Linked DNA regions of Thermobifida alba. The protein of the gene in region 2 interacts with the protein of the main gene of each other region in a pairwise test. Links are inferred from orthologs where the notes say so. Each region holds a gene or a part of one and is shown on either strand. Other genes may lie near its edges.

What was found.
Region 1: the proteins of clpS (region 2) and FOF52_RS00530 interact in binary tests that used the Escherichia coli proteins (3 or more experiments, as listed by UniProt). The link is inferred for Thermobifida alba from one-to-one orthologs.

The regions. Positions count from the first base shown.
Region 1 is NZ_CP051627.1:126,070-131,975, forward strand. What follows is about bases 1,931-4,732. They hold FOF52_RS00530 (Dps family protein), read left to right. Parts: upstream 1,931-2,998; coding sequence 2,999-3,466; downstream 3,467-4,732. Other genes in these bases: FOF52_RS00520 (CinA family protein), read left to right, coding at 1,931-2,341; FOF52_RS00525 (helix-turn-helix domain-containing protein), read left to right, coding at 2,500-2,856; FOF52_RS00535 (RrF2 family transcriptional regulator), read right to left, coding at 3,536-3,988; FOF52_RS00540 (GNAT family N-acetyltransferase), read right to left, coding at 4,197-4,685. In the rest of the region: 30S ribosomal protein S12 methylthiotransferase RimO, read left to right, coding at 1-1,222; pgsA (CDP-diacylglycerol--glycerol-3-phosphate 3-phosphatidyltransferase), read left to right, coding at 1,219-1,833; more of FOF52_RS00520, read left to right, coding at 1,838-1,930; FOF52_RS00545 (DUF3046 domain-containing protein), read left to right, coding at 4,754-4,948.
Region 2 is NZ_CP051627.1:2,740,291-2,746,089, forward strand. The notes cover bases 889-3,583. They hold clpS (ATP-dependent Clp protease adapter ClpS), read right to left. Parts: upstream 2,534-3,583; coding sequence 2,243-2,533; downstream 889-2,242. Other genes in these bases: FOF52_RS12115 (MoaD/ThiS family protein), read right to left, coding at 889-996; FOF52_RS12120 (M67 family metallopeptidase), read right to left, coding at 1,108-1,521; FOF52_RS12125 (DUF2017 domain-containing protein), read right to left, coding at 1,655-2,200; FOF52_RS12135 (nicotinate phosphoribosyltransferase), read left to right, coding at 2,687-3,583. In the rest of the region: FOF52_RS12110 (PLP-dependent cysteine synthase family protein), read right to left, coding at 1-712; more of FOF52_RS12115, read right to left, coding at 718-888; more of FOF52_RS12135, read left to right, coding at 3,584-4,003; FOF52_RS12140 (nicotinamidase), read left to right, coding at 4,059-4,634; FOF52_RS12145 (tryptophan--tRNA ligase), read right to left, coding at 4,964-5,799. UniProt on the Escherichia coli protein: Involved in the modulation of the specificity of the ClpAP-mediated ATP-dependent protein degradation.

The DNA.
Region 1 (5,906 bases), 2.6 Mb from region 2 along the record:
CGCCGCCGGCTGCATGGCCGAACGGTACGGGGCGGAACTGGCCGAAGCCATGCCCGAGGCACAGGTCATCAGCTTCGACGACTACACCCGGATCAGCGAGCGCCTCGACGACGTCCTCGCCGGACGCCCCCTCGTCCCCCACACCCCCCGCGACCGGCGTACCCTGCTCCCCATCAGCCCCGTCGACCGCGCCGCCGCGACCGGCGCCCACACCCCCGGACACCTCTCCTTCGGCACCGACACCGCCCCGCTGCCCCAGGGAGTCGCCCCCGCCTCCGGCCCCACCGTCCCCCGCCTGCGGCTCAACGGCGGCCCCGTCGCCAACCTCAAGATCGCCTCCGGCTGCGACCGCCGCTGCTCCTTCTGCGCCATCCCCTCCTTCCGCGGCGCCTACCTCTCCCGCCACCCCGACGACGTCCTCCGCGAAGCCGAATGGCTCGCCGGCCAGGGCGTCCGCGAACTGTTCCTGGTCAGCGAGAACTCCACCTCCTACGGCAAGGACCTCGGCGACCTGCGCGCCCTGGAGAAGCTCCTGCCCCGCCTCGCCGAAGTCCCCGGCATCGAACGCGTCCGCGTCAGCTACCTGCAACCGGCCGAGGTCCGCCCCGGACTCGTCGACGTCCTCACCGGCACCCCCCGCGTCGTGCCCTACTTCGACCTGTCCTTCCAGCACGCCAGCGGCCCCCTGCTGCGCCGCATGCGCCGCTTCGGCGACCGCGAACGCTTCCTGGAACTGGTGGAGACCATCCGCGCCCGCTCCCCCGAAGCGGGCATCCGCTCCAACTTCATCGTCGGCTTCCCCGGCGAGACCGACCAGGACCTCACCGAACTCGTGGCCTTCCTGGAACAGGCCCGCCTCGACGCCATCGGCATCTTCGGCTACTCCGACGAGGACGGCACCGAAGCGGCCGGACTCGACGGCAAACTCCCCGAGGAGACCATCGCCGAACGAGTCGAGCAGCTCAACCAGCTCGCCGAGGAACTGATGGCCCAGCGCGCCGAGGAGCGCGTCGGCTCCACCGTCGACGTCCTCATCGAAGCCGAACTGGACGAAGGCGCCTACGAAGGACGCGCCGCACACCAGGCCCCCGAAGTGGACGGCAGCACCATCGTCTACGCCGACACCGAACCGCGCGTGGGCGACATCGTGCCCGCCACGGTGCTGACCGCCATGGGAGTCGACCTCGTCGCCGAACACCAGGAAGACGCTGATACCACGTGAGCACCCCGGACCCCGTCGCACCCACCGGTCCCGTTCCGGTGCTGAACATCGCCAACATCCTGACCATCAGCCGAATCGTCATGGTGCCGGTCTTCGCCGTCCTCATGCTCCAGGACGGCCTCTGGTGGCGCCTGGCGGCCTTCACCGTCTTCGTCGTCGCCGCGATCACCGACCGCGTCGACGGTGAGCTCGCCCGCCGCCACAACCTCGTCACCGACTTCGGCAAGATCGCCGACCCCATCGCCGACAAGGCCCTCACCGGCGCCGCCCTCCTCCTGCTGTCCTGGACCGGCGAACTGTGGTGGTGGGTCACCGCCGTCATCCTCATCCGCGAATGGGGCATCACCGCCCTGCGGTTCGCCGTCATCAGACACGGCGTCATCCCCGCCAGCCCCGGCGGAAAACTCAAGACGGTCCTGCAGATCGTCGCCATCAGCGCCTACCTGTTCCCGCTGCCCGACCAGTGGTACCTGCAACTGCCCGCACACGCCGTCATGGCCGCCGCCGTCGCCGTCACCCTGTGGACCGGAGCCGACTACGTCGTCAAGGCCCTGCGCCTGCGCCACCAGGCCCGCAACGGACAGCCCGGCGAAGAAGCGGGAAGGAGCTGACCCCGTGCCCGTCCCCGCACTCGCCGCCCGCGTCCACGCCCTCCTCGCCGACCGCGGACACACCCTCGCGGTCGCCGAGTCGCTCACCGGCGGCATGATCGGCGCCGCCCTCACCGCCGTCCCCGGCGCCTCCGCCGTCTTCCGCGGCGGAGCCGTCACCTACGCCACGGACACCAAAGCCGCCCTCCTCGACGTCCCCGCCGCCCTGCTCGCCGACCACGGCGCCGTCCACCCCGACGTCGCCACCGCCATGGCCCGCGGAGCCCGCCGGCTCTTCACGGCCACCTACGGCCTCGCCGTCACCGGCGTCGCCGGACCCGAGCCCCAGGACGGACAGCCCGTCGGCACCGTCTACGCCGCCGCAGCCCGCCCCGACAACCGCTGCGACCTGCGGAAACTCCAACTCCACGGAGACCGGGAAGCCATCCGGGAGCAGACCGTCGCCGCAGCCCTCGCCCTCCTGCGCGACACCCTGGTGGCCGACGTGGCACAAACCACCGTGAAATAACGACCGGCAGCCCGTTCAAGACACCGAACTCGGGGAACAAAACCTCACCAAGATCGTGTTATCCCTCCAGCGAACAAGGAAGCTATGAGGTGCGACGATCGGGCTTCGGGCAGGTACGGTGTTTTTATGAAGGTCGCTACCGGTAGGAGGGAGCGCGAATGATGGTCCTGCTTCGTCACCTGCTTGGTGACGTGCTACGGCAGCTTCGGCAGCGGCAGGGCCGCACTCTCCGCGAGGTGTCGGCCGATGCCCGAGTGTCGTTGGGATATCTGTCAGAGGTCGAACGCGGCCAGAAGGAGGCTTCCTCCGAACTGCTCGCCTCGATCTGCGGTGCGCTGGGAGTCCCCCTCTCCCAGGTCCTTCGAGAGGTTTCCGACCAGCTGGCCCTCGCCGAACTCCAGGAGGCGGCGCTCAGCGGATCGGTCCCGGCGGGAACCGGTACCAGCCCCGACCGGCTCGGCATCGACCCCATCCCCGATCGCGTTCCGGAGGTTGTCGACATGGTGGGCGTCTGAACCCCGCCCACACGAGAACGAACGGGTCGACCGCGGTGTGTACGGTCGGCCCGTTCGCGCTCACCCACCGGGTTTCCCCCCGTTCCCCCTGGGCAGTGGACCCCCAGCCGTCCCGCAACCGGACCCACAGGGGGGATGAACGATGGCCAAGATCCACGGCGCGCTCACCGAAGAGGCCCGCAAGACCACCGGACAGGCGCTCCAGGCCGCGATCGTCGACCTGATCGACCTGACGCTGCTGGGCAAACAGGCGCACTGGAACGTGATCGGCCGCAACTTCCGCTCCATCCACCTGCAACTCGACGAACTCGTCGCCGCGGCCCGCAGGCACACCGACGTCCTCGCCGAACGCGCCGTCGCCATCGGCGTCACTCCGGACGGACGGTCCGGCCGGGTCGCCGAGGACACCCGCCTCCCCCAACTCGACCCCGGCTACGTCCAGGACGACAAGGTCGTCGCGTTCGCCGTCGAAGCCCTCAGCGGCGCGGTCGAACGCTTCCAGGAACACATCCGGGCCACCGAGGACGCCGACCCCGTCACCCAGGACCTGCTCATCGCCGCCAGCCAGGACCTCGAACAGCAGCACTGGATGTTCCAGGCGATGAGCTGAGACCCGCACCTGGGCGGACGGCTGCGGCCCCCGGAGCTCCGGGGGCCGCAGCCGTCCGCCCGGATCCGCTCAGCTCGTCCATGCCTCCGGGTTCTGCGTCCACGACCGGACCGACTCCGGCAGCGCGGACGTGGCCACGTGCTCCAACGTCACCGACTCCAGGATGGCCCGCTCACTGGCCCGCAACGCGATCCACACCTGCTGCAGGCTGCGCGCGGCCCCCTCGTAGGCGACGTGCTCGGGACGCTCACCCCGCACGTTCGCCAACGGGCCGTCCACCGCGCGGATGATGTCGGCCAGAGAGATCTCCGACGCCGGACGCGCCAGCCAGTACCCGCCGACCGGTCCCCGCTGGCTGCGCACCAGACCGGCACGGCGCAACTGGGTCAGGATGTTCTCCAGGAATTTTCCAGGTATGGCTTGGGCACGCGCAAGCTGCTCGGCCGTGACAGGACCGCCACTGGCGGCCGCGAGCTCGGCTGCGGCACGCAGTGCGTAATCAACCCGGGCGGAAAGGCGCATGCTGCGATTATGCCGTGAAACAGGGGGAGGTCGGGCCAGTGGGGTCACCGGACGGCCGCCCGACGGCGCCGCCGCGTCTCATCACCACTCCGCCTCCCGGAAAGATCGAGGGCCGACGCGCCGCCCCGCAACCGCGGAGAACCCGCACGCCGGGACCGGCACACCGCTGCGTCCGACCCCCAGCCTACCCAGACCGGGACCACCCCGCTCAGCCGAGCTCACGCCGCATCACCACGCGCGGCAGCACGGCGATCCCGGTCTCGGCCTCCTCCCGCCACTGCTCGGCCAGCTGCGGCCCCCACTCCGACTCCGCCAGGACCGCGAAACCGTGCCGGGCATACCACGGCGCGTTCCAGGGCAGGTCCCGGAACGTGGTCAGGGTGATCCGGCGGTGGCCCAGCTCCCGCGCCCGCGCGCAGGCCGCCTCCAACAGGGCGGTCCCCAGCCCGCGCCGCCCGTGGTCGGGCCGGACGGCGATCTGCTCCAGGTGGGCGTCGCCGTCCAACACCGTCAACGCCGCCAGACCCACCGGCGGACGGCCCGCCACCAGCACCGGCGAGCAGCGGTCCAGCATCAGCCCCGGGTCGTCGGGCGGCAGCCGCACCCCGGCCAGGGCGAACAACCGGTCGGCGGCCAGGCTGACCTCCACCAGCCGCTGCCGGTCCGACTCCGCCATCGGTCGTATCGTGAACTCCATCCCATCAGCATGCCCCGTCCCGGACCCCGGCGGTAGCGGACCGGAACGGGACCGACACCGGAGGAGAGATGAGACTCTCCCGCTTCTGGCAGCTCATGTACGAACAGTTCGGCGAGACCTACGCCGAGAGCCTCGCCCGCGACCACGTCATCGAGGAGCTCGGCTCCCGCACGGTCCGCCAGGCCCTCGACGACGGCGTCGGCGCCAAGGAGGTCTGGCGCGCCGTGTGCCGCACCTTCGACCTCCCCGCCGACGTCCACTGAGCCCGGCGAGGCACCCGCGATCGAACAAAGGTTCGGGTAGGATGATGAGACACCCGAGCCTGGAGTGGTTCCGGGGCGGCCCCGCCGCTGCCGGAGGACAGCCGCGACCGCCCGGGGAGGGGACGGCCCGGAAGGTTGTCCACAGCGGGGGAGAAGACGTCGCAGGATGTCACTGCCGCGGCGTAACGTCACCCCCATCATGAAGAAGAAGGCACCGACCCAACAGGGGTTTCCCGTGGCAGCTGCTGATCGAGACAAAGCCCTTGAGACCGCACTCGCGCAGATCGAGCGCCAGTTCGGCAAGGGCACCATCATGCGCCTCGGCGACGACAACCGCCCGCCCATCGAGTCGATCCCCACCGGGTCCATCTCCCTGGACGTGGCGCTGGGAATCGGCGGCATCCCGCGCGGCCGGATCGTGGAGATCTACGGTCCGGAGTCCTCGGGCAAGACCACGGTCGCCCTGCACGCCGTGGCCAACGCGCAGCGGGCCGGGGGGATCGCCGCCTTCGTCGACGCCGAGCACGCGCTCGACCCCTCCTACGCCAAGAAGATCGGCGTCAACACCGACGACCTGCTGCTGTCCCAGCCGGACACCGGAGAGCAGGCACTGGAGATCGTCGACATGCTGGTCCGCTCCGGCGCGATCTCCATCATCGTCATCGACTCGGTGGCCGCGCTCGTGCCGCGCGCCGAGATCGAGGGCGAGATGGGCGACAGCCACGTCGGCCTCCAGGCCCGCCTGATGTCCCAGGCCCTCCGCAAGATCGCCGGAGCGCTGAACCAGACGAAGACCACCGCGATCTTCATCAACCAACTCCGCGAGAAGGTCGGCGTCATGTTCGGCTGCATGCACTATGACAGTCGGGTGATGCTGGCCGACGGCACTCAGGAGAAGATCGGGACAATCGTCGACCAGAAGATGGACGTCGAGGTCCTCTCCTACGATCCCGAGACG
Region 2 (5,799 bases):
CGTCGGAGGGGACGGAGAAACGGGTGCTGAGGATCGTCTCGTCGTACAGCTCGGGAACGAACCCCTCGTCGAGGTTGCGCAGGCCGTAGACGAGTTCCCCGTAGCGGGGCTCGGCCGCCACGATCTGGATGTCGGGCCGCTGCTCGCGCAGGTAGCGGCCGACGCCCATGAGGGTGCCGGTGGTGCCCAGCCCGGCGACGAAGTGGGTGATCTCCGGCAGGTCGGCCAGGAGCTCCGGCCCGGTCGTCTCGTAGTGGGCCCGGGCGTTGGCCGGGTTGCCGTACTGGTAGAGCATCACCCAGTCGGGGTGCTCCGCGGCCATGCGCTTGGCGACGCGCACCGCTTCGTTCGACCCGCCCTCGGCCGGGGAGTAGTGGACCTCGGCGCCCCACATGCGCAGCAGCTGGCTGCGTTCGGCCGAGGTGTTCTCGGGCATGACGCAGACCATCCGGTAGCCGCGCAGCCGGGCGACCATGGCCAGGGAGATCCCGGTGTTTCCGGAGGTCGGCTCCAGGATGGTGCACCCGGGGGTGAGCAGGCCCTCCTTCTCGGCCTGCTCGATCATGTAGAACGCCGCGCGGTCCTTGATCGACCCGGTCGGGTTGCGGTCCTCCAGTTTGGCCCAGAGCCGCACCTCGGGCGAGGGCGACAGGTTCGGCAGCCCGACCAGCGGGGTGCCGCCGAGCGAGTCCAGGAGAGAGTCGAACCTCATGACGTTCAGCGCGCGCCGCCGGCGACGGCCGGCAGGACCGTGACGGTGTCGCCGTCGGAGACGGGGGTGTCCAGTCCGCCGAGGAAGCGGACGTCCTCATCGTTGAGGTAGACGTTGATGAAGCGGCGCAGCTGTCCGTTCTCGACGAGGCGCTCACCGATGCCCGGGTGGTTCTTGTCCAGGTTGGTGATGAGTTCGGAGAGGGTGCTCCCCTCCCCGTCGACCGTTTTGGCTCCGCCGGTGAGGTTGCGCAGGATGGTCGGGATGCGGACCTCGATGGCCATGAATGTGTCTCCGTCTAGAAGTCTGTGGGTGCGAGCGGCGGATGCGCGACGCTCCGCCGGATAGGTTCAACATGCGCGGCGCTCCGGTGATTCCGGGGCCGCACCGTTTTCTCAGCCCTGCTCGACGATCTCGACCGGTTCCTCGGTGACGACCCCGTCGACGATCCGGTAGGAGCGGAACTCGACGGTGTCGGGGTCCCGGGTGGAGACCAGGACGTAGTGGGCGTTCGGCTCGGAAGCGTAGCTGACGTCGGTCCGCGACGGGTACGCCTCGGTGGCGGTGTGCGAGTGGTAGATGACGACGGGCTCCTCACCCCGCTCGTCCATCTCGCGCCAGACCCTGAGCTGTTCGAGCGAGTCGAAACGGTAGAACGTGGGCGACCGTTCGGCGTTGATCATCTCGACGAAGCGTTCGGGCCGGTCGCTGCCCTCGGGACCGGCCACGATGCCGCACGCCTCGTCCGGGTGGTCCCGTCGGGCGTGGGCGACGATCTGGTCGTAGATCGAGCGATCAATCCTCAGCATGCTCCTCAGCCTAGCCGAGTCGCAATCCCTACCCACCCGGTAGGTATGGCTTGGTGTGCCCTGGTGGCGGCGGGGCGTGCCGACGGCCGCCCGCCGCGTCGGGTCCGGGGCGGCGGGCGGTCCGCGATCGCCCCTACTCCGGCCAGGCCGCCTGGACCAGAGACTCCTGGACGTAGGTGAGCCACTCGTAGATGTGCGCCGCGGCGGCCAGCGACTCGTCCCGTGAGGCGGCGGCGCGCATCGCGTAGGCGTCCTCCTCGGTCTCCAGACCCATGCGGGTGCCCAGGGAGAGCCGCACGTCGGTGAGGACCTTGAGCCACGCCTGCACGTCGTCGGCGTCCAGCGTGATCTCGCCGCCCTCGGCGGGGATCGCGGCGGCCACCCGCCGGGCGTTCTCCCGTTTGTGGCGGCGCAGGTCGTTCTCGGTGTAGCGGCGGAAGTCCGTGGCGGCGGCGGAGTCGTCGGTGTAGGCGTCGGGGAAGAGCCGGGCCAGCACCGGGTCCGCGGGCCTGGTCGCGGAGTCGCTGATGCCGACGAGGGCGGCGAGTCCGTCCTGCTGCTCTGGCTCCTCGACGATGCGCAGCAGGAGTTCGGCCATGGAACTGAGGAGCCTCGCCTCGTCCGGGCTGATCCTGAGGCGTACCCCGCCGTGCGGCGCGGAACGGAATCTGGCGGTCATGAACGGTCGGCCTCCGCTGTCGGGTCCACGTCTGCCCCTCGGTCACCTGTCCTGCTGGAGGGTCGCCCACAGCCCGTACTCGTGCAGGGTGGCGACGTGGCGCTCCATCTCCTCACGAGTGCCGCTGGAGACGACCGCCTTGCCCTGGTAGTGCACGTCCTCCATGAGCTTGTGGGCCTTGGCCCTGGAGTACCCGAAGACCTTCTGGAAGACGTAGGTGACGTAGCTCATCAGGTTGACGGGGTCGTTCCAGACGATCGTGACCCACGGCACGTCCGGTCGGTTGTGCTCCTCGATGCGCGGTTCGTCGAGTTCGACCGGTAGGGCGGTCATGGTGCTCTTCCCTCCTCGCTGTCTCGTCTCGCTGTGGGCCGTGGCCGGTGGCGTGTTCCGCCGTCCCCTCCCGCGTTCCGGGAGGGGCCCGCCCCGTGTGTCGGCCCCTGAACCGATTTTCTTCCTGACAGACACAAACTAGGGTGGGATGCCATGACCGAACGCTGGAGCAGTGCGCTTCTCACCGACCACTACGAACTGACCATGGTGCAGGCTGCGCTGCACAGCGGTGCGGCACAGCGCAGAACCGTCTTCGAGATGTTCGCCCGGCGGCTGCCGGAGACACGCCGTTACGGTGTTGTCGCGGGAACCGGACGGTTCCTGGACGCCCTGGAGCGTTTCCGTTTCGACCCCGAGGTCCTGGACTTCCTGGCCCGGAACGGGATCGTGGACGACCCTACCCTCTCCTTCCTCGCCGACTACCGTTTTTCCGGTGATATCTGGGGTTACGCCGAGGGCGACTGCTTCTTTCCCGGTTCGCCCATCCTGGTGGTGGAGGGCTCCTTCGCCGAGTGCGTGGTGCTGGAGACGCTGGCGCTGTCGATCTACAACCACGACTGCGCGATCGCCTCGGCGGCCTCGCGAATGGTGCACGCCGCCCACGGGCGTCCGCTGATCGAGATGGGGTCCCGGCGCACCCATGAGGAGGCCGCGGTGGCCGCGGCCCGCGCCGCCTACCTCGCGGGTTTCGACGCCACCTCCAACCTGGAGGCCGGACGCCGCCACGGCATCCCCACCACCGGCACCAGCGCGCACGCGTTCACCCTGCTGCACGACAACGAGCGCAGCGCGTTCGCCGCGCAGCTGGCGTCGCTGGGCACGGGGACCACGCTGCTGGTGGACACCTACGAGGTGATGCGGGCCGTGAACACCGCCGTGGAACTGGCCGGTCCGGAGCTGGGCGCGGTCCGGCTGGACTCGGGCGACCTGGAGGAGCTGGCGATCCAGGTCCGCAAGTTCCTGGACGGCAAGGGCGCCACCGGGACCCGCATCATCGTCACCGGCGACCTCGACGAGTACTCCATCCAGGCGTTGGCGATCGCCCCGGTGGACGGCTACGGGGTGGGCACCGCGCTGGTCACCGGCTCCGGGGCGCCCACCGCGTCGCTGGTGTACAAACTGGTGGCGCGCGCGCAGAGCGACGCCCCGGACGCCCCGCTGTCGCCGGTGGCCAAGCGCTCGGTGGGTAAGCCCAGCAAGGGGGGGCGCAAGTGGGCGGCACGGCGCCTGGACGACCGCGGGGTGGCCACGTCCGAGCGCGTCTTCGCCCACGAGCCGGAGCTGACCCCGCTGGAGCGGCCGCTGCTGGTTCCGCTGGTGCGCGGGGGCGAGATCGTGGGGCGGGAGCCGTTGGAGGCGGCTCGGGAGCGGCACGCCCGCTCGGTCGCCGAGCTTCCGGCGACCGCCCGCCAGATGTCCCGGGGGGAGCCCGCGATCCCCACGGTCTTCGAGCAGCGTCTCTCCCTGTGAGGCTCACGGGCGGGACGGGGAGCCGGTCCGGCCCGGACGGAAGGAAGGTTTCGACATGAAGAAGGCACTGATCGTCGTCGACGTGCAGAACGACTTCTGCGAGGGCGGAAGCCTGGCGGTGTCCGGCGGCGCGGACGTGGCCTCGGCCATCTCCGCGTACCTGGCGGAGCGGGGCGGCGACTACGCCCACGTGGTGGCCACCCGGGACCACCACGTGGACCCGGGGTCGCACTTCTCGGACACGCCCGACTTCGTGGACTCCTGGCCGCCGCACTGCGTGGCGGGCACTCCCGGAGCGGAGTTCCACCCGAACCTGGTGACCGAACCGGTCGAGGCGGTCTTCGACAAGGGCGCCTACGAGGCCGCCTACAGCGGCTTCGAGGGGGCCACCGCCGAGGGCGTGTCCCTGGAGGAGTGGCTGCGGCGGCACGGGGTCACCGACGTGGACGTGGTGGGCATCGCCACCGACCACTGCGTGCGCGCCACCGCCCTGGACGCGGTCCGCGCCGGGTTCGGGGCGCGGGTGCTGCTGGGGATGACCGCGGGCGTGGCCCGCCCGACCGTGGACAAGGCGCTGCGGGAGCTGACCGAGGCGGACGTGGTCCTGGAGGGCGAGCCGGTGGTGGCCTGACGGCGGCCGCGGCGAGCCCGTCGAGGCCGTACTCGTCCACCACGAAGATCTGCGACTCGGGCAGGAACCAGGTCCGCTGCTCGTAGCAGAGCAGGTCAAGGCCCCCGTCGGCGCAGGGCACCGGGTACTCCCGGTACCGGGCGCGGAGCCGAGATCGTGGGACCTCACCACTCCGGGACGGCGGGGACGGCGGCGGACGAATCCCCTTGATGCTCCTCTCGTCCCGGTTTCCGGGACGGATGGCCGTTTCCGGTCACGGGCGGCGGTCCTCCATCCGAAGAACGGGCCTCCCTGGTCCGGGAGGCCCGTGCGCGGCCGCGGTCGGCGGGTCAGTCGATCCCGATGGCGGCGCGCACCTGGTCCAGGACCCGGCGGGCGCGTTCGCGGGCGCGGCGGGCGCCGTCGGCGAGGATGTCGTCGAGTTCGCTGTCGGCGGCCATGAGCTCCTCGTAGCGCTCCCGTTTGGGGGCGACCTCGGCGTTGATGGCCTCGAACAGTTCGTTCTTCAGCTCTCCCCAGCCCATGCCGCCCGCCTCCAGGCGCTTGCGGGTCTCGGCGACCTGCTCGGCTCCGGCGAAGTGGGTGAGCAGTTGGAAGACGACGGAGGAGTCGGGGTCCTTGGGCTCCTCCACCGGGGTGCTGTCGGTGGGGATGCGCCGGACGAGCTTCTTCAGTTTGTTCTCGGACAGAAACAGCGGGATGTGGTTGTCGTAGGACTTGCTCATCTTGCGCCCGTCGATGCCGGGCAGCACGCTGGCGTCGCCCTCGGGGAAGACCCCCTGGGGGATGCGGAAGGTGTAGCCGTCGCCGAACAGGTGGTTGAAGGAGCCCGCGATGTCGGCGGCGTACTCGACGTGCTGGGCCTGGTCGCGGCCGACCGGGACCAGGTCGGTCTCCATGATGAGAATGTCGACGGCCATGAGGATGGGGTAGTTGAACAGCCCCATGTTGACCCCGGCGTCCAGGTCGGCGATCCCGGCGGCGGCGTTGCGGTCGCGGGCCGCCTTGTAGGCGTGGGCCCGATTCATCAGCCCCTTGCCGGTGACGCAGGACAGGATCCAGGTCAGTTCGAACGTCTCGGGGATGTCGGACTGGCGATAGATGACGGTGCGTTCGGGGTCGAGACCGCAGGCCAGCCAGGTGGCGGCGACCGACCGGATGTTGT